3 regions of the Pseudomonas sp. MTM4 genome follow, and region 3 is predicted to be linked to each of the others. Evidence: predicted binding sites of a transcription regulator. Region 3 holds the regulator's gene; each other region holds the start of a gene.
The links. Region 3 encodes sigma-54, which starts transcription at its own class of promoters, with help from an activator protein. Its sites were predicted from a motif close to ANTGGCATNNANNTTGCTNT; they were not measured.
Positions count from the first base shown of each region.

Region 1: GYM54_RS00825 (CmpA/NrtA family ABC transporter substrate-binding protein) is a predicted target of sigma-54. The motif match lies at 1,139-1,158, and genes of this name have one in related genera.
Region 2: glnK (P-II family nitrogen regulator) is a predicted target of sigma-54. The motif match lies at 2,517-2,536, and genes of this name have one in related genera.

Region 1 is NZ_CP048411.1:162,171-169,217, reverse strand. Features, by position in the region: gene GYM54_RS00830 (BatD family protein) at 1-1,073, shown strand, start outside; gene GYM54_RS00825 (CmpA/NrtA family ABC transporter substrate-binding protein) at 1,238-2,461, shown strand; gene GYM54_RS00820 (ANTAR domain-containing response regulator) at 2,473-3,051, shown strand; gene GYM54_RS00815 (thioesterase family protein) at 3,172-3,615, shown strand; gene GYM54_RS00810 (MFS transporter) at 3,975-5,186, shown strand; gene GYM54_RS00805 (bifunctional protein-serine/threonine kinase/phosphatase) at 5,263-6,936, shown strand; gene GYM54_RS00800 (class I SAM-dependent methyltransferase) at 6,949-7,047, opposite strand, start outside.
Region 2 is NZ_CP048411.1:2,486,976-2,494,022, forward strand. Features, by position in the region: gene GYM54_RS11435 (ammonium transporter) at 1-398, opposite strand, end outside; gene GYM54_RS11440 (ammonium transporter) at 516-1,832, opposite strand; gene glnK (P-II family nitrogen regulator) at 1,994-2,332, opposite strand; gene GYM54_RS11450 (accessory factor UbiK family protein) at 2,727-2,990, shown strand; partial or broken gene GYM54_RS11455 (YifB family Mg chelatase-like AAA ATPase) at 3,018-4,523, shown strand; gene GYM54_RS11460 (choline BCCT transporter BetT) at 4,740-6,713, shown strand; gene rep (DNA helicase Rep) at 6,819-7,047, shown strand, end outside.
Region 3 is NZ_CP048411.1:3,907,723-3,914,769, forward strand. Features, by position in the region: gene yjgA (ribosome biogenesis factor YjgA) at 22-543, opposite strand; gene pmbA (metalloprotease PmbA) at 650-1,996, shown strand; gene GYM54_RS17950 (HPr family phosphocarrier protein) at 2,125-2,397, opposite strand; gene rapZ (RNase adapter RapZ) at 2,406-3,263, opposite strand; gene ptsN (PTS IIA-like nitrogen regulatory protein PtsN) at 3,399-3,863, opposite strand; gene hpf (ribosome hibernation-promoting factor, HPF/YfiA family) at 3,870-4,178, opposite strand; gene GYM54_RS17970 (RNA polymerase factor sigma-54) at 4,247-5,755, opposite strand; gene lptB (LPS export ABC transporter ATP-binding protein) at 5,905-6,630, opposite strand; gene lptA (lipopolysaccharide transport periplasmic protein LptA) at 6,630-7,047, opposite strand, start outside.

The DNA.
Region 1 (7,047 bases), 950 kb from region 3:
CTTATGAAAAAGATATCAACGGCATTCGCCACGGCGTGATCGAGATCCGCTATGCGCTGTTCCCGCAGAAAAGCGGCACGTTGAGCATTCCCGCGCAGCTGTTCAGTGCGACCACCGTGGCGTCGAACGGTGCCTTTTACGGCTCTCGCTTCGGCAAGTCCACCCAGGTCAAATCTCCTGAGATTCCTCTGGAGGTCAAAGCCAAGCCGGCCGAATATCCCGCCGATGCGCCCTGGCTTCCGGCGACAAATCTGACCCTGGTCGAAGCCTGGAGTCCGCAACCGCAGGACGCACAGCTGGGAGAGGCCCTGACGCGCAGCCTGATGCTGAAGGCCGAAGGCCTGTCCAGCACCCAGTTGCCTCCGCTCGAATCGCCGCCGGTGGCTGGACTTCGGCGTTATCCCGACCAGCCAAGCCTGAACGACGAGGTCACTGACAAGGGCGTCAGCGGCAGCCGTGAGCAGCGCGAGGCGCTCGTTGCGACAGGCGCCGGAGAATATGTACTGCCAAGCGTAGAGCTGGTCTGGTGGAACACCGTCGAAGATCGCCTGGAGCGCAGCACCTTGCCCGAGCGGGCACTTCAGGTATCAGAAAACCCCGAGTTTCAACATGCACCGATCGAGCATCCAGACATGCCTCAGGCGCAGACCGAAACACGGCTATGGCCGTGGCAGCTGAGCAGTGCAGTGCTGGCCCTGACCACCCTGCTCGGCTTCGGCCTGTGGTTGCGGGCACGCAGCCAGCCGGCGGTGATCCGCACGGTGCAGAGCGGTCCGACACCGCGCAGCCTGCTCGACGATCTCAAGCGCGCCTGTCTGGCCAACGACACCCAGGCGACCCGCCACGCGCTCGATGCCTGGGCACGTCAGCAACCCGAGACGCTGGCGGACATGGCCGCACGCTTCGTCCCGCTGTCCGATGCGCTGGATGGCTTGAACGGCGCGCTCTACAGCGAGACCGGTCAGCGCTGGCAAGGCGAGGCGCTATGGCAGGCCATCCAGAATCTGCCGACTGCTCAACCGACCGCCACCGAGACGGAAGCCGGCGCATTGCCGCCGTTGTATCCGCGCTAAAGCTCGCAGAGCAGCAGTTAACGTATGGCCCGCGTCTGAACCGAGCCGGGCAGGTCGTCATTCCCTTTGGCATGTGGCTTGCTTCGTCAGGCACATGATCTCTCAGCGCATTAGCCGCCTCCGGCGGCGATCCGCGCGTCCAGCATGTCAAAGGTCCCGTTCGCATGACCCATCTCCACACCCCGCCACGGCCCGATCCATTGGCCTGGATCACAGGCAGCGATGCGCCGGAAAAGCACGTCGTCAATCTCGGCTTCATGGCCCTGACCGATGCCGCATCGCTGATCGTTGCCGCCACGCAAGGCTTTGCTCAACCCTACGGCTTGACCCTCAACCTGCAACGGCAAACGTCCTGGTCGAATATTCGCGACAAGCTGATCGAAGGTGAGCTGGACGCCGCCCACGGCCTGTACGGCCTGATCTATGCCGTGCATCTGGGTATCGGCGGCAGCGCGCCCGTCGACATGGCGGTGCTCATGGGTCTGGCGCAAAACGGCCAGAGCATCAACTTGTCCAGCACACTCAAGTCATCTGGCGTGACCGATCCCGAAGCGCTCAGCCACAGCGTGCGCCAGAGCGGTGCAAAACTCGTCCTGGCGCAGACCTTTCCTACCGGCACGCATGCCCTCTGGCTGTACTACTGGCTGGCCGCCCACGGCATCCACCCACTGAAAGACGTACGTACGCTGGTGGTGCCGCCTTCACAAATGGTGGCTCACCTGCGGGCAGATCGCATCGATGGTTTCTGCGCCGGCGAGCCCTGGGGCGCCCAGGCGATCCGCGAAGACCTGGGTTTCACCCTGGCCACCAGCCAGTCGATCTGGCCCGACCATCCGGAAAAGGTGCTGGGCTGCACGCGCGCCTTCGTCGAGCAATATCCCAACACTGCCCGCGCGCTGATCATGGCGATCCTCGAAGCCAGCCGTTTCATCGACGAGAGCCAGGAGAATCGACGCAGCACTGCGCAGTTGATCGCCGGCAGCGGCTACGTCGATGCACCGGTGGCTGCCATCGAGCCGCGGTTCCTCGGCCAGTATGAAGATGGCCTGGGCTACGCCTGGCAGGATGAACACCCGTTACGCTTCTTCGGCAACGGCGAGGTGAACATGCCCTACCTCTCCGACGGCCTCTGGTTCATGACCCAACTGCGCCGCTGGAACCTGTTGCGCGAAGATCCGGACTACCTCGCCGTTGCGCAGAAGGTGCAGCAAACCAGCCTCTACCGCGATGCCGCGACGGCGCTGAACATTTCAGTGCCGGATTCGGTCATGCGCAGCGCCGTGCTGATGGATGGCAGTCGCTGGAACGGCAACGATCCGGCGGCTTATGCGCGCAGCTTCGCCTTGGATGGCCTAACCGAAACCGCCGCGCTGTCCGAGCCGAGCTAAGGGAGAAAGCCATGCTTCGCGTCCTGCTGATCGACGATACGCCCCGCAAGGTCGGTCGCCTGCGCGCCGCGCTGATGGAAGCCGGTTTCGAGGTGATCGAGGAATCCGGCCTGACCATCGACCTGCCCGAGCGGGTCGATGCAATTCGCCCCGACGTGGTGCTGATCGACACCGACTCACCTGGCCGAGACGTAATGGAGCAGGTGGTGCTGGTCAGCCGTGACCAGCCGCGGCCCATCGTGATGTTCACCGACGATGACAACCCCGATGCCATGCGCCAGGCGATTCGCGCTGGTGTCAGCGCCTATATCGTCGAAGGTATCCAGGCCCAGCGCCTGAAACCCATCCTCGACGTGGCCATGGCCCGCTTCGAAAGCGATCAGGCGATTCGCGCGCAACTGCAAGCGCGCGATCAGCAGCTGATCGAACGCAAGCGCATCGAACTGGCCAAAGGCATGCTCATGAAGATGCGCGACTGCAACGAGGAAGACGCCTACACCCTGATGCGCCGCCAGGCCATGAGCCGCCAGCAGAAATTGATTCAGGTGGCCGAACAGATCATCGCGATGAACGAATTGCTCGGCCAGTAAAGTTACCGGAGCGCACCCTACAAAGCATCCGCTACAAGGCTGCAGGCTTGCAGGACATACCTCTCCAGCCGGCCCGTGGTGCCCTAGAATGCGCGCCATTTCTCCTCGAACGAGCACATCATGGCCCGCCTGACCTTGCAGTTTCCCGAAGACCAGTTCTGCTTCACCACCCAACTGACCGTACGCATCACCGACATTAACGCCGCCAACCATTTGGCCAACGATTCGATGATCTCGATGATTTCCGAAGCCCGCGCGCGCTTCCTGTTCGCCTACGGCATCGCTGAATCCCGCAAGGACGGCAGCGGCATCATCGTTACCGACCTCGCCACTACCTACAAAGCCGAAGCCCATGCGCGTGACGTGCTGCTGTTCGAAGTCGGTGTGATGGACTTCAACCGCTACGGTGGCGACATCACCTTCCGCATTACCCGGCCCGCTGATGGCACCCTGGTCGCCATGGCCAAATCCGGTTTCGTTTTCTATGACTATCTGAACAAGCGCGTCGTGCCGATGCCCAGCGAGTTCGACGCGAAGTTCCCCAAGGCTAACCGCATCGGCTGAAAACGCCCCACTTCGAAGCACGACACACCTGAGGTGCGCCCATTTCGCTCGGCAGCGAAGCCCTGACCTGCGCGCGAAGCCGCTAAACGTCAGGCTTCGACTCTTGGCACAACCAATGCTTAGTGCACATCAGGTAGCCAAAGGCGGTTACTCACAGACATGACAAAGGCGTCGCGTTGCCCCGTCGAGACTGACGGCGGTTTCGCGGCGCTTTTTCGTTTGCTCCAGGGATCGGGGCGCGATGGCAACGACCCAGCCATTCGCAACAGCTTCGAGCGCGCAGCCGGATCGGCTGGGCAGTCACCGCATGGCCGCCGCCTATTCCGGCGCGGCGGTTACACCGTCTAGTGAGGTATTCAATGAATACGAGTTTCTGGAAAGCCGGCCATACGCCGACGCTCTTCTCCGCCTTTCTCTATTTCGATCTGAGTTTCATGGTCTGGTACGTGCTCGGCCCGATGGGCGTGCAGATCGCTGCTGATCTCGGGCTGACCACGCAGCAGCGTGCCTTCATGGTGGCTACACCCATTCTCTCCGGCGCCGTTCTGCGTCTGGTGCTGGGTATGCTGGCCGACCGCACCTCACCGAAGGCAGCTGGGCTGTTCGGCCAGATCGTGGTGATCGCCGCGCTGTTCGTGGCCTGGCTCCACGGCGTCCACAGCTATGAGCAAGCGCTGCTGCTCGGGCTGTTCCTCGGCATGGCAGGTGCCTCGTTCGCCGTCGCGCTGCCGCTGGCGTCGCAATGGTATCCACCGCAGCATCAGGGCAAGGCCATGGGTATCGCCGGTGCCGGCAACTCCGGGACCGTCCTTGCAGCTTTGTTTGCACCTGTGCTGGCAACGATGTTCGGCTGGAGCAACGTGTTCGGCCTGGCGCTGATCCCGCTGGTACTGACCCTGATCATCTTCGCCAGCGTCGCCAAGAACGCACCGAACCGTCCCGCGCCGAAGTCCTTCGCCGACTACATGAAGGCGTTGAGTGACCGCGACAGCTGGTGGTTCATGTTCTTCTACAGCGTGACGTTCGGCGGCTTCCTCGGACTGGCCAGCACCCTGCCCGGCTACTTTCACGACCAGTACGCGTTCGACCCGGTCAAGGCCGGCTACTACACCGCTGCCTGCGTGTTCGCTGGGAGCTTGTTGCGGCCGCTGGGTGGCGCGCTGGCCGACCGTATCGGCGGCATCCGCTCGCTGCTGGTGATGTATACCGTGACGGCCATCTGCCTGTTCATCGTCGGGTTCAATCTGCCGAGCTCGACGGCCGCATTGGCGTTGTTCGTCGTCGCCATGCTCAGCCTCGGTGCCGGCAACGGCGCGGTGTTCCAGTTGGTGCCGCAGCGCTTCAACAAGGAAATCGGCGTGATGACCGGGCTAGTCGGCATGGCCGGCGGCATCGGGGGTTTCCTGCTCACAGCCGGCCTGGGCGCCGTCAAGCAGGCCACAGGCGACTACCAGCTGGGCCTCTGGCTGTTCGCCAGCCTGGGTGCGCTGGCCTGGTTCGGCCTTTATGGTGTCAAGCGTCGTTGGAGAACCACCTGGGGGTCGGCGGCAATGACAGTGGCAAGGGTATAAAAGAATCAGCTGGAAGCTGGAAGCGCTGCATTTAACTTCTAGCTTCGAGCTAAACCTGATCGCTTCGGATCGACTTATGCCACTTCAACTTTCCTTCGGCGAAGCCACCGCAACCGGCCCGCGTGCAGAAAATCAGGACGCGTTGCGTATCGTCACGCCGACCCCTGGCCTCACCGCGAGCAAGGGCGCGCTGTTCGCTATCGCCGATGGCGTCAGCCAATGCGCGGACGGTAGCCTGGCGGCGCGCGCGACCCTGCAGGCACTGGCGACCGATTACTATGCGACACCGGAAACCTGGACCGTCGCACAGTCGCTCGATCGGGTGCTGGTTGCTCACAATCGCTGGCTACAGGCCAACGGTGGCGGGCAGCCGCTGCTGACGACATTGACCACACTGGTGCTACGTGGGCGGCGCTTCACCCTCGCCCATGTCGGCGACTGCCGGGCTTATCACTGGTATGACGGCCAGCTACATCGTTTGAGCGAAGACCATGTGTGGGAACAGCCGAACATGCAGCACGTGCTCAAGCGTGCCATGGGCCTGGATCAGCACCTGGTGATGGATTACCTCGACGGTGAACTACGGCTCGGCGAGTCCTTCGTGCTGCTCAGCGACGGCGTCTGGGCCAGCATCGCCGAGAATGATATCCGGAACGTTCTTAGCGCCGAGCCAGATCTATCCAGCGCAGCCAGAACGCTGGTCAATCTCGCGCACCAGAGCGGCAGCCAGGACAACGCCAGCGCCCTGCTGCTGCGGGTCGAGGAATTGCCGGAAGCGGCGCTTGCCGATTCGCTCGCTCAGCTGGCCGATTGGCCGTTGCCACCCAGATTGCGGCTCGGCCAGACATTCGAAGGCTGGACCGTCGAGGCGTTGCTGGCCGAGTCGCGCCAGTCGCTGGTCTACCGGGTGCGCGATCAACAGGGTCAGCCCTGGCTGCTCAAGACCTTGCCGCCGAGCCGGGCTGACGAACCCGAAGCCGGACCAGCCCTGCTGCAAGAGGAATGGTTTCTGCGCCGAGTCGCCGGTCGTCATTTCCCCGAGCTCCACGACCTGCCCCAACGTCAACACCTTTACTACGTGCAGCGCGAATACAGCGGCCAGACGCTCGCCCAGCGCTTCAAGCAGCAAGGCCCGATGTTGCTGGTCGACTGGCTGCAGTTGGCGCCACGCCTGATCCGCGCACTGGGCATGTTGCATCGACGCAACATCCTGCACCGCGACATCAAACCGGAAAATCTCCACCTGGACGACGCGGACGAGCTGCGCCTGCTGGATTTCGGTCTGGCCTATTGTCCGGGCCTCTCGCAGGATTCGCCGCACAAGCTGCCAGGTACGCCGAGTTTTATCGCACCCGAAGCCTTCAGTGGCGTGGAGCCGAGCCGGGAACAGGACCTCTACGCAGCAGGCGTCACGCTCTACTACCTGCTCACCGGGCGCTATCCCTACGGTGAGATCGAGGCTTTCCAGCGTCCCCGTTTCGGTACGCCGGTATCGGCCAGCCGCTATCGACCTGACTTACCCCAGTGGCTGGATGAAATGCTCAGACGCGCAGTTGCGGCCGAGCCCACGCAGCGCTTCGAAACAGCGGAAGAATGGCTGCTGGTACTGGAACAGGGTGAGCGCCTGGCAAGCAACGCGCCGACGCGGCCATTGCTCGAGCGAGAGCCATTGAAGGTCTGGCGCGGCCTCGCCCTGTTCTCTCTGCTGCTGAATCTGGTGCTGCTGGTGTGGCTGGCTAAAGGCGACTAAGCGATTGGCGGCTCACCGCCGAACGATCAGGCCTTGGCGCGCGACACGCGTCAGCTCGCGCACGCACTCCTCAAGCCGCTCGCCGCTCGGCGCCTGAATGACTGCCAGATC
Region 2 (7,047 bases), 1.4 Mb from region 3:
CGCTCGGCCACCGCGCCGGACACCACCGACATACAGGTTGCGGCAAATACGATCTGGAAGAAGAAGTCGGCCCTCGCCGAGTAGTAAGGCGCATCCTCACCACCCGCGGCGACTACATCCACGGCGTTCTCGTCACCGATCAGGAAACCCAGGCTCGGCAGGATGCCGCCTTCGGGGCTCGAATACATGATGTAGTAGCCGATCAGCAGATACATGATCGAAGCCACCGAATACAGCACGATATTCTTGGTGAGAATTTCCGCCGTGTTCTTGGCCCGCACCAGACCGGATTCGAGCATGGCGAAACCGGCCGCCATCCACATCACCAGCGCACCGCAGATGACGAAGTAGAAGGTATCGAGTCCGTACTGGACGGGTATCAGAGCTGTGCTGTCCATGTGTCACCTCTATGTGTCGCGCGTTTCGCGCCATTCGGTCGCCGGCTGGCCTTTCTAGCGGCAAGCCGGCCCCAAACCCGGGGTTGGCTCCGGGGGTTTCGTACGCTTGATCGGGATTTACAGGTTGTAGCCGCGCTCGTTGTGCAGGCTGAGGTCGAGACCGATAGTTTCTTCGTCATCGCTGACCCGCAGGCCCATCACCCAATCGATCACCTTGAGAATCACAAAGGTGACGATCGCCGTGTAGACGACGGTGAACAGCACGCCCTTGAGCTGGATCCACAGCTGCAGCGCGATGTTGTCCACCTCACCGAAGCCGCCCAGTGCAGGCGCTGCGAATGCGCCGGTGAGCAACGCACCGACGATGCCGCCGATGCCGTGCACACCAAAGGCGTCCAGCGAATCGTCGTAACCGAGCTTGCGTTTCAGGCTGGTGGCGCAGAAGAAGCAGATGACGCCCGACGCCAGGCCGATGATCAGCGCGCCCATCGGGCCGACCGTGCCGGCAGCAGGCGTGATGGCAACCAGGCCGGCGACCACGCCGGAGGCGATGCCCAGAGCACTGGGTTTGCCATGCGTCAGCCACTCGGCAAACATCCAGCCCAGCGCCGCGGCGGCGGTGGCGATCTGCGTCACGAGCATGGCCATGCCCGCAGTGCCATTGGCTGCGAGGGAGGAGCCGGCATTGAAGCCGAACCAGCCGATCCAGAGCATTGCGGCGCCCACCAGTGTCAGCCCCAGGTTGTGCGGCGCCATCGGCGTGGTCGGGAAGCCCTTGCGCTTGCCGAGCACGAGGCAAGCCACGAGACCAGCGATACCGGCGTTGATGTGCACCACGGTGCCACCGGCGAAATCGAGTACGCCCCAGTCCCACATCAGTCCGCCGTCACCGCCCCAGACCATATGTGCGATCGGCGCATAGACCAGGGTGAACCAGACGCCCATGAACACCAGCATCGCGGAGAACTTCATGCGTTCGGCGAAAGCCCCGACGATCAGCGCCGGAGTGATGATGGCGAAGGTCATCTGGAAGGTGATGAACACGCTTTCCGGAACCGTGCCGGTGAGGCTGTCTGGGGTCAGGCCGCTGAGAAAAGCACGGTCGAGACCACCGATAAAGGAGCTGAAATTGGTGACGCCTGCTTCCATGCCGGTGGTGTCGAACGCCAGGCTGTAGCCGTAGGCCATCCAGAGGATGCTCATCAGGCCAGCGATGGCGAAGCACTGCAGCATGACGGACAGAATGTTCTTGGAGCGGACCATGCCGCCATAGAACAAGGCCAGGCCAGGGATGGTCATGAACAGCACCAGCGCGGTGGCGGTGAGCATCCAGGCCGTGTCGCCTGAATCGAGCGTCGCGTCCTGCGCCAAGGCGATGCCTGGGCTTATCAGAGACAAAAGGGCTCCTAGCCCTGCGAATCTTCGCAGAGTCATGGTTTTACTCCTGGGGCGTGGGGGTTCGTAGGCCTGCCGAAGCAGGCAATCGCAAAGCGTCGGATCGTGCGTAGCGTGTGAAATCAGACTCGGCTGGCTTGCCTGATTTCGCCTGAGCCCGGGCGCTGCCCGGTCAATCGTTCACTACGCGACGACGCCGATCAGATCGCGTCGGTGTCGGTTTCGCCTGTGCGGATGCGGATGGCCTGTTCCAGATTGACGACGAAAATCTTGCCGTCGCCGATCTTGCCAGTGTTGGCGGCCTTGGTGATGGCCTCGATCACGCGGTCCAGCTGGTCGTCGGCAATCGCCACGTCGATTTTCACCTTCGGCAAAAAATCGACCACGTATTCAGCGCCGCGATACAGTTCGGTGTGGCCTTTCTGGCGCCCGAAACCTTTGACCTCAGTGACCGTGATGCCCTGGACGCCGATTTCGGACAGCGACTCGCGTACGTCGTCCAGCTTGAACGGCTTGATGATGGCAGTAACTAATTTCATGAAAACTTCTCCCGTTTAGGTGGACTTGCCCCAGAAGTACGAACCCAGGACAAGTCTAAGCTCTGTGTCTGGCTCTTGTAACGCGTCGACATAGCCGAGCGACCTCCAACACCATCAGCCGATCCGACGAAACGTCCTGAATCGTCTGCGCACCGCAACGCACCGGTGCGTCTTCATGACGAGCCAAGCAGAATCAATGCCAGGTCCGTGAGAAGTGCGTGATAGCCCGCCCCACCGCAGCCGCGCGGGTCGCATCGCTGACAGACCCACGAAACCCGCGCACCAATACCGGGCAAGGCGATGCGACCGCCTGCCCATAAACGTGCACTGCGACGAAAATCGGCCTCAAACAGGCCGTGCTACACTGCCCGCCGCTCAGAAACAGGTGATGTCCATGCTCCCACCCAAAGCTTTTCTCGACGCCATCGGCTCTCAGGCTTCACGCCTGTTCAACGGCGAGACGCCGCTACCCCGTCCCGAAATCGAAGCCCAGTTCAAAAGCATCGTGCAGGGCGCGCTGAGCAAACTGGACGTTGTCAGCCGCGACGAATTCGACAACCAGATGGTGGTGCTCGCGCGCACCCGAGCGCGGCTCGAAGCACTCGAGGCCAAGGTCGCCGAGCTGGAAGAAAGACTGCAGCCACCCGCCGCCGACTAAGCTCGGTGGCGACACGATCAAAGGAGTGATCGAATGTCCCTCGCCATAGTTCATAGCCGCGCCCAGGTGGGCGTCGAGGCGCCCGCTGTCACTGTCGAAGCCCATCTGGCCAACGGCCTGCCTTCGCTGGCATTGGTCGGTTTGCCGGAAACCGCGGTCAAGGAAAGCAAGGATCGCGTGCGCAGCGCGATCCTGACCTCCGACTTCGATTTCCCGGCCCGCCGCATCACACTCAATCTCGCCCCCGCCGACCTGCCGAAAGACGGTGGCCGCTTCGATCTGGCCATCGCCTTGGGCATTCTCGCCGCCAGCGGGCAGATTCCTGCAGACCGCCTCGATACCCTCGAGTGTCTGGGCGAGCTGGCGCTATCCGGCGCGTTACGCCCGGTGCAGGGCGTGTTGCCTGCGGCCCTGGCGGCACGTCAGGCCGGGCGCGCGCTGCTGGTGCCGCGAGCCAATGCTGAGGAAGCCAGTCTGGCTTCAGGGCTGGTGGTTTACGCCGCTGATCATTTGCTGGAAGTCGCGGCGCACTTCAACGGCGTCACGCCTATCGCTCCCTTCGAGGCCCAGGGCCTGCTGCGTCAGGTGCTGCCCTACCCCGATCTGGCCGATGTGCAGGGCCAGGCCGCCGCCAAACGCGGTTTATTAGTCGCGGCGGCTGGCGCGCACAATCTGCTTTTTTCAGGCCCCCCGGGCACCGGCAAGACGCTGCTGGCCAGCCGTCTTCCCGGTTTGCTTCCACCACTTGAAGAACAGGAAGCGCTGGAAGTCGCGGCGATTCATTCGGTTGCCAGCCAGTCGCCGCTGGAGCATTGGCCGCAACGACCGTTTCGCCAGCCCCATCACAGTGCATCCGGGCCGGCGCTAGTCGGTGGCGGCAGCCGGCCGAGACCCGGCGAGATTACGCTGGCGCACCAGGGCGTGCTGTTCCTCGACGAGCTGCCGGAGTTCGATCGCAAGGTATTGGAAGTGCTCAGAGAGCCCCTGGAATCAGGCTGTATCGTGATCGCACGGGCGCGCGACAAGGTGCGTTTCCCGGCCCGTTTTCAGCTGGTCGCGGCGATGAATCCCTGCCCCTGCGGCTACCTGGGCGATCCGAGTGGCCGCTGTCGCTGCTCGCCGGATCAGATCCAGCGCTACCGAGGCAAGCTCTCAGGCCCACTGCTTGATCGCATCGACCTACACCTCACCGTTGCACGCGAAGCCACCGCGCTGAACGCGCCACCCGCAACCAACGACAATACCGCCGTGGTCGCTGAGCAGGTCGCTCAGGCAAGGCGCATTCAACTGGCCCGTCAGGGCTGCGCGAACGCCTTTCTCGATCTCACCGGATTGCGCACTCATTGCCAACTGCAGGCCGACGACCAGCAATGGCTGGAGCGCGCCTGTGAGCGACTCGGGCTTTCACTGCGGGCGGCGCACCGGATTCTCAAAGTCGCGCGGACCTTGGCGGACCTGCAACAGGATGCGTTCATCGGCCGCCGGCACCTGGCCGAAGCGCTGCAATACCGGCCGGGTAGCCAGGCATCCTGAGGCGCGATGCGGCCGCTGGATGGGTTTCACCGTGCGGTTCCGACAGGCGAATCACGGTTTGGCAGAAGCGTGCCGCAATACGCCGAATTGTGCGGTCACATCCTGTAAGCCCTCGTGGCGACGGCCCTTCGCCCGGTCGGACGACGGTCGCTATGTTAGAGTGCACCCCCTTTCGCCACAGGCGGCCCACTCCCTTTCGGTATCAAGGAGCGCAGCATGGAGGCCAAAAAGTCTTCCTCTTCCACCATCAACCCTCCCGTCTTTTTCGGCTCTGCCGTACTGATTCTCGCGCTGGTGATCTATAGCGTTGCCTTTTCAGAACATGCGCAAACGCTGTTTGGCGACGTCCAGGCCTGGATCATCGCCAACCTCAGTTGGCTATACATCCTGGCGGTGGCCATCATCCTGCTGATGGTGGTGATCGTCGCCTTGAGCCGTTACGGCGATATCAAGCTCGGCCCCGATCATAGTGAACCTGATTACAGCAGCCTGACTTGGTTCGCCATGCTGTTTTCCGCTGGCATGGGCATCGGCCTGATGTTCTTCGGCGTCGCCGAGCCGGTGATGCACTTCCTCTCGCCGCCCGTTGGTGAAGGCGGCACGGTTGCCGCCGCGCGCGAGGCGATGAAGATCACCTTCTTCCATTGGGGTCTGCATGCCTGGGCGGTCTATGCCATCGTGGCGATGATTCTGGCCTACTTCGCCTATCGCCATGATCTGCCGCTGACCCTGCGCTCGGCGCTCTACCCGCTCATTGGCGAGCGCATCTACGGCCCCATCGGCCATGCCGTGGATATCTTCGCCATCATCGGCACCGTGCTGGGCGTCGCCACCTCGTTGGGGCTGGGCGTCACGCAGATCAATACCGGCCTCAACCATCTGTATGGCCTGCCCATTTCCGTACCGGTGCAGATCGGCCTGATTGTCGCCACTACGTTGCTGGCGACCATTTCGGTCGTTACCGGCCTGGACAAGGGCGTGCGGCGGCTTTCGGAATTGAACCTGACTCTTGCCGCGCTATTGATGCTGCTGGTTCTGATAGCAGGCCCGACGGTATTCATCCTGCAGACCTTCGTGCAGAACACCGGCAATTACTTCTCGCAGATCGTCACCGCCACCTTCAATCTTTACGCCTACGAGCCGAACGACTGGATCGGTGGCTGGACCCTGTTCTACTGGGGCTGGTGGCTGGCCTGGTCGCCCTTCGTCGGGCTGTTCATCGCGCGCATTTCCCGTGGCCGGACGATTCGAGAGTTCGTCGCCGGCGTGCTGCTGGTGCCGACCGCTTTCACCCTGTTGTGGATGACCGTGTTCGGCGATACCGCCATTCACATGATTCTCTGGGAACACGTGACCAGCCTGGGCGAAGCCATCGACCGCGACAGCTCACTGGCCCTGTTCGCCTTCCTCGAGCATTTCCCGTTCGCCTCCGTGCTTTCACTGGTGGCGATCGTCATGGTGGTGGTGTTCTTCGTCACCTCGGCGGACTCCGGTGCGCTGGTCGTGGACATGCTCGCGTCCGGCGGCCAGGAAGGCACGCCGGTCTGGCAGCGGGTCTTCTGGGCCGGCTCCATGGGCGCGGTGGCCATCGCCCTGCTGTTGGCCGACGGCCTGACCGCACTGCAGACCGCCACCATCGCCAGCGCCCTACCCTTCACCCTCGCGCTGCTGTGCTCGATGTGGGGCCTGCTCAAGGCCTTGCGCCTGGATGCCACCAAACAGGGGTTGCGCTACCAGGCGATCACCACCTCACCGACCACGCCGCGCGCCTACAGCGACTGGCAGCGACGCTTGAGCAATCTGACGAAGTTTCCACGACGCCCCGACGTGGTGCGCTTCATCGCCGACGTGGCTCGTCCCGCCTGTGAAGCAGTTGCCGAGGAGATTCGCAAACAAGGCTACGGCGCAACCGTCGAACAAGGCGAAGACCGCCGCGTCCGCATCGAAATCACCCATGAAGGCGAGCCTGACTTCATCTACGAAATACGCCCCCGCGCCTATGCGATGCCGAGCTTCGTGCCCAGCAACGAGGACGACGAGCCCGGCGAACGTAAGTATTTCCGCGCCGAAGTCCACCTCAAGGAAGGCGGCCAGGACTACGACGTCATGGGCTGGAGCCGCGAAGGCGTGATCGGCGACATCCTCGATCAGTACGAGAAGCACATGCACTTCTTGCATATGGTGCGGTAGCCGCAAGCTGCTTCGCACGGTGGATCGCGCTTCATCGCTCCACCGTGCGTAGTGGCAGCTCCGGCCTGTTAAACTCCCGCCCCGCCCTCAGACACCCGAACGACCATGTCCCGACTCAATCCCCGGCAGCAGGAAGCCGTGAACTACGTCGGCGGCCCCATGCTGGTGCTCGCCGGCGCCGGCTCCGGCAAGACCAGCGTCATCACCCGCAAGATCGCCTACCTGATCCAGCAGTGCGGCATCCGCGCGCAATACATCGTCGCCGTGACCTTCACCAACAAGGCCGCGCGCGAAATGAAGGAGCGCGTCAGCAGCCTGCTGCGCGGCGGCGAAG
Region 3 (7,047 bases):
AGCTTCAGGCTTCAAGGCAGCTTATTTCAAACCGCGCTTGGTTTCATCGAGGTCGCGGATGTACTTAAAGATCTTGCGACTGGCCGCTGGCGGCTTGTTTCGCGTCGCTTCGTGCTGGGCATGGCGGATCAGGCTGCGCAGTTGCTGGCGGTCGGTTTCGGGATATTCGGTGACGAAGGCTTCGAGGGTTTCATCGTTGCCGGCGATCAGGCGATCGCGCCAGCGTTCCAGGGCGTGGAAGCGCTCGTTGTACTGGCGAGTGGAGGCGTCGAGCTGGTCGACGAGGGCCAGGATGCCTTCGATATCCTGGTCGCGCATCAGCTTGCCGATGTATTGCAGGTGGCGTTTACGCGCGATGTTTGCCGTGTGCTTGGGCGCATCGGCCAGCGCCTTGCGCAGCGCATCGGTGAGAGGAAGGCGATCCAGCACGTCGGGCTTGAGTGTGGCGAGGCGTTCACCCAGCTCCTGCAGAGCATGAAGCTCGCGCTTGACCTGGGTTTTGCTTTTTTCCTCGAAGCCGTCGAGATCGGAAATATCAGACATGGGGCTGGTCCAGTAGGAAATGCCGCCATGATAACAGCAGCTTTGCTGCGCAGCTCAGCCGAGCGCTGGCGGCTGCGATTTGATCGAATCAATGCTTGGAGTGTTTATGAGTGAAGTTGAGGGGATAGGCCCGCACGTGTTGCCGGGACTGCGCGACAGGATTGCGCAGATCATCGAAGAGGCGAGCCGCCAGGGTGCCAGTGCCTGCGAGGTGTCCGTCTCGATGGAGCAGGGGCTGTCGACGACGGTTCGTCAGCGAGAAGTGGAAACGGTCGAATTCAATCGTGATCAGGGCTTCGGTATCACGCTGTACGTCGGTCAGCGCAAGGGCTCGGCGAGTACCACCGGCAGCGGCGACGAGGCGATTCGCGAAACCGTGGCGGCGGCACTGGCGATCGCCAGGCATGCGTCGGAAGACGAATTCGCCGGGCTCGCCGATCCTGCTCTGATGGCTAAGGATGTGCCGAACCTGGACCTTTACCATCCCTGGAGCATTGCGCCGGATGAGGCGGTGGAGTTGGCCTTGAGCTGCGAGGCGGCGGCCTTCGCGGCTGATTCGCGCATTCGAAATGCAGACGGCACCAGCCTGAGCACCCACCAAGGGTGCCGCGGCTATGGCAACAGCAACGGCTTCATTGGCGCCTACTGCAGCACCCGCCACAGCCTGAGCAGCGTGATGATCGCCGAGTCCGATGGGCAGATGCAGCGCGATTATCACTATGACGTCAGCCGCGTCGCCAGCGATCTGGCCTCTGCCGAGTCGATCGGTCGTCGTGCCGCTGAGCGCGCCGTTCGCCGTCTCGGCGCTCGCCCCGTGCCGACGTGCGACGTTCCAGTGCTGTTCTCCTCGGAACTGGCGACTGGGTTGTTTGGGCATTTCCTCGCGGCGATTTCCGGCGGCAATATCTATCGCAAGTCTTCCTATCTGGAAGATGCGCTGGGCCAGACGCTGTTTCCCGAGTGGCTGAGCCTCGACGAGCGTCCGCACCTGCTGCGCGGGTTGGCCAGTTCGGCCTATGACAGCGATGGCTTGGCGACCTACGCCAAACCCTTCGTCGAGAATGGCAAGCTGCTTTCCTATGTGATGGGCACCTACTCCGGACGCAAGTTGGGAATGCCCAGCACGGCCAATGCGGGCGGCGTGCACAACCTTTTCGTCACCCACGGGGATGAGGATCAGGCTGCACTGATTCGCCGTATGGGACGTGGTTTGCTGGTCACCGAGTTGATGGGGCAGGGCTTGAACCTGGTCACCGGCGACTACTCGCGCGGTGCTGGCGGTTTCTGGGTCGAGAATGGTGAGATTCAGTTCCCGGTACAGGAGGTTACTATCGCCGGCAATCTGCGCGACATGTTCCGCCAGATCGTCGCGGTCGGCTGCGATGTCGAGACGCGTAGCAGCATTCACACGGGATCGGTGCTGATCGAGCGAATGAAGGTGGCGGGGAGTTAAAGCGGCAAGTTGAAAGCCGATAGCAGCTGGAGGCTGGCTGGGCGAAAAGAGGCTGTAAGGTTGAAGCGAGTAGTTTGAAAAGGCGCGGCTGGGCTCGGCACTGTTTCGCTTCCAGCCTTCCAGCTGCTCTATTCCCCTTCCTCGAAATAGTCTTCGATCAGTGCTATCAGCGCATCGACCGCCTCTTGCTCCTGCTCGCCCTCGGTGTGCAGGTGCAGGTTGGTGCCCTTGCTGGCCGCGAGCATCATGACCGCCATGATGCTTTTGCCATCAACGAGGGTGGCAGGACAACGGCCAATGCGGATGTCGCAGGGAAACCGGTTGGCGACGCCGACGAACTTGGCGGCTGCGCGGGCATGCAGGCCCAGCTTGTTGATGATGGTGATTTCGCACGAGGGCATGTGGGGTCCTAAGCCAGGTCGCGATGGCGTACCTGGACATTCTTCAAAGGTTCGCGCAGCGCCTGGCCGAGTCGCTCGGCCAGATAGACCGAACGGTGGTGCCCGCCAGTGCAGCCGATGGCGACCGTGACATAGGCGCGATTGCTGGCGGCAAAGCGCGGAAGCCATTTGCTCAAGTAGGCGAAGATGTCCTGAAACATCTCTTCGACATCCGCTTGTGTGGCGAGATAGTCGATGACGGGCTGGTCCAGCCCGGAAAAGTCGCGCAGATCGGCCTTCCAGTACGGATTCGGCAGGCAGCGCACATCGAACACGAGGTCGGCATCAACCGGCATTCCACGCTTGAATCCAAAGGACTCGAAGAGAAACGCCGTACCCGGTTCCGGCTTGTTCAGCAGGCGAAGCTTCAGCGTGTCACGCAATTGATAGAGGTTCAGATGCGTCGTGTCGACCTTGAGATCGGCGAGGTCGATGATGGGAGCCAGAAGCAGCTCCTCGTCACGGATAGCTTCGGCCAACGAACGATTCTGATTGGTCAGCGGGTGGCGCCGGCGGGTTTCCGAGAAGCGCTTGAGCAGTGTCTCGTCCGCCGCATCGAGGTACAGCACATCGCACTGGATATGCCGGGCACGGGCCTCTTCGAGCAACTCGGGAAAACGCTTCAACTGGCTGGGCAGGTTGCGCGCATCGATGGATACGGCGACCTGCGGCTGTATCAGCTCCGTATGCAGCAACGCCCGTTCCGCCAGTTCCGGCAGCAGTCCGGCGGGAAGGTTGTCGATACAGTAGAAGCCGTTGTCCTCGAGCACGTCGAGCGCGGTGCTCTTGCCAGACCCGGAGCGACCGCTGACGATGATCAGGCGCATGGCGGCGCGACGCCCGGCAGGATACGAGCGTGCTGGCATGAGCCTGGCTGCACGCTGTACTGTCGAGGTGGTTGGTGCAAGGTTAGGGACACGTCTCTTTCCTCACTCGTCGCAGGGCCAGCGAGATGGTTTCCGCTAGTGGCCGCTCTGAATATCAACGACGGTCTGATACAGATCCTGTCCCGTTCTGGCCTGGCGCAGACGCTCACGAACGTCCTCGCGATCGAGCATGCTAGCAATCTGGCGAAGCAGTTCGAGGTGTTCGTCAGTCGCCGCTTCCGGCACGAGCAGGACGAACAACAGATCGACCGGAGCGCCGTCGATGGCATCGAAGTCCACCGGATCATCCAGCCTCAACACCGCGCTGAGTGGCGAGGTGCAGCCGGGCATGCGGCAGTGCGGGATGGCGATCCCGTTGCCGAAGCCGGTCGAGCCTAGCTTTTCGCGGGCAACGAAGCTTTCGAAAATGGTTTGAGAATCCAGATCTGGAAGGTCTCGGCCAAGCACCTTGGCGATCTGTTCCAGTACGCGCTTCTTGCTGCCGCCCGGCACGTTCACGAGGGAACGTGCGGGGGTCAGGATGTTTTCTAGTCGGATCATGATGGGCTAGCGAGCTATTGCACCCTGGTTATGGTCGAGCTGTTTTTCTTTGTGCTTGATGAGCTGCCGATCGAGCTTGTCGGCAAGGAGATCGATTGCCGCGTACATGTCTTCATGCTCGGCATTGGCGACGACCTCGCGTCCGGCGACGTGCAGTGTGGCTTCGGCTTTTTGCTTGAGCTTTTCGACTTGGAGGATCACCTGAACGGCAATGATGCGATCGAAATGCCGTTCCAGTCGGCTGAATTTCTCTTCGACGTAGTTACGCAGGGCTTCTGTGATTTCCAGATGAAGTCCAGTGATGTTGGTTTGCATACTGCATCTCCTTTTTGCCACGTGCGATTGACGGGATGACCCGCCACCGGAAGAAATCGACCTGACATTTACATCAACCGCTTACGTTCGCTGGATGGTGCGATACCGAGTGATTCGCGGTACTTAGCGACGGTACGGCGTGCAACTTGAATCCCCTGTGCCTCCAGTAAACCAGCGATCTTGCTGTCGCTCAATGGCTTTTTCGGGTTTTCCGCAGCCACCAGTTTTTTGAGTATCGCCCGTATGGCGGTGGAAGAGCATTCGCCGCCCTCCGCCGTGCTGACATGGCTGGAGAAGAAGTACTTCAGCTCATAGATGCCGCGTGGCGTGTGCATGTACTTCTGCGTGGTGACTCGTGAGATCGTCGACTCATGCATGCCTACCGCCTCGGCGATGTCGTGCAGCACCAGCGGCTTCATCGCTTCATCGCCGTGCTCGAAGAAGCCGCGTTGATGTTCGACGATCTGCGTGGCGACCTTCATCAGCGTCTCGTTGCGGCTGAGCAGGCTCTTGATGAACCAGCGCGCCTCCTGAAGCTGGTTGCGCATGAAGGTGTTGTCGGCACTGGCATCGGCGCGTTTGACGAAGCCTGCGTACTGAGCGTTCACGCGCAGGCGGGGCATTGCCTCCTGGTTCAGTTCGACCAGCCAGCGGCCATTGTGCTTGCGCACGATCACGTCGGGCACGACATACTCCGGCTCGCTCGCTTCGATCTGCGAGCCGGGCCGTGGATTGAGCGTCTGGATCAGATCGATGACTTGGCGCAGCTCGTCTTCCTTGAGCTTCATGCGGCGCATCAGCAGGCTGTAGTCACGGCTGCCGAGGATATCCAGATGGTCGCTGACCAGCCGCACCGCCTCGCTTAACCACAGGGTTCGCTCCGGCAGTTGACGCAGTTGCAACAGCAGGCACTCGCGCAAGTCACGTGCCCCGATGCCAGCCGGTTCGAATTGCTGAATGCGGCGCAGCACCACCTCGATCTCGTCGAGTTCGATTTCCAGCTCTGGATCGAACGACTCGAGTACTTCCTCAAGGGTCTCGTCGAGGTAACCCTGTGGGTTGATGCAGTCGATCAATGTGGCTGCGATAAGGCGGTCTGTATCGCTCATCGGTGCGAGATTGAGCTGCCAGAGCAAGTGGCTCTGCAGGCTTTCACCGGCTGAGGTTCGAGTGGTGAAATCCCATTCGTCATCATCGCTGCTGGGCAGGCTGCTGGCGCTCGTCTGGTAGATGTCTTCCCAGGCGGTGTCCACCGGAAGCTCATCGGGAATGCGGTCACCCCAATCGCCTTCCTCGAGGTTCTCCACCGTGTTGATGGGTTCCTCGTAGTGATTGTCAGGCTCGCTCTGTTCGGTCGGCGTGCTTTCCGGCTTTTTCTCGATCGACTCGGCCATCGGATCGGAGTGATCGAAATCCTCTCCGTCCTCTTCACGCTCGAGCATGGGATTGGAATCCAACGCTTCCTGAATCTCCTGCTGGAGATCGAGCGTGGATAACTGGAGCAGTCGTATGGGTTGTTGCAGCTGCGGTGTCATCGTCAGCTGCTGGCCCATCTTCAGGACTAGCGATGGTTTCATGGCAGAGGACTTCGAACCTTGTTTGCCGGCGCAACCGCGCCTGTTCCGATTTCGCTGGCGCTGGCAGGCGCCAATGTAAGCAAATTATATGCCTGCCATCGAAGCTTTTGCCTAGTCCTGGGTGGCCGTCTCGGCGGAAAAAAATGACATCAGAGGCGGAATTCGTGCCCGAGGTAAACTTCCTTGACCAGCTGATTGGCCAAGATCGTCTCGGCGCCACCTTCGGCAATCAGTTGGCCATCGTTGACGATGTAGGCGGTTTCGCAGATGTCCAGTGTTTCGCGTACGTTGTGGTCGGTGATGAGTACGCCGATGCCTTTGGCCTTGAGATGGTGAATGATCTGTTTGATGTCGCCGACCGAAATAGGGTCGACGCCCGCAAAGGGCTCGTCTAGAAGAATGAACTTGGGCGCGGTGGCCAGGGCGCGGGCAATTTCGACGCGCCGCCGCTCGCCACCCGAGAGGCTCATGCCGAGGCTGTCGCGAATGTGGTGGATATGAAATTCCTGCAAGAGCCCTTCAAGCGCTTGCTGACGCCCGCTGCGATCGAGGTCCTTGCGGGTTTCCAGGATCGCCATGATGTTGTCGGTTACCGACAGTTTGCGGAAGATAGACGCTTCCTGCGGCAAGTAGCCGATGCCTGCGCGCGCGCGACCATGCATGGGCAGATGCGTGACGTCCTGTTCGTCGATCAGCACGCGGCCCTGATCGGCCTTCACCAGCCCGACGATCATATAGAAACAAGTGGTTTTCCCGGCGCCGTTCGGCCCCAGCAGACCAACGATCTGTCCGCTTCCAATGGACAGACTTACATCACGCACGACTTGGCGGCTTTTGTAACTCTTCGCCAGATGCTGGGCCTTGAGGGTCGCCATTACTCGGTCTGCTCCGCTGCCGGCTGATCTTTACTGCGCGGCTGAATCACCATGTCCACGCGCGGGCGCGGCGTGGTGACATCGGTATCGGTCGCACGGCCGGCATTGACGATCTGCCGCTGGGTGTCATAGACGATTTTTTCGCCTTCGAAGGTATTGCCTTCCTGAACGACTTTCGCCTGATCGATCAGGACGATGCGCTCGTTGGCTGCGAAATACTGGATGGTCAGGCCGTAAGCCTTGACGATCTCCTTGTCGACCGCAGGCTTCTGCTCATAGTAGGCGGGCTTGCCGATGGATGTGAATACCTCCACATCGCCATTTTCGTCCTGGGTGATCGTCACCGTATCGCCAGTGATCTTCATGGTGCCCTGGGTGATCACCACATCGCCGCGATATACGGCTACGCCCTGTCGA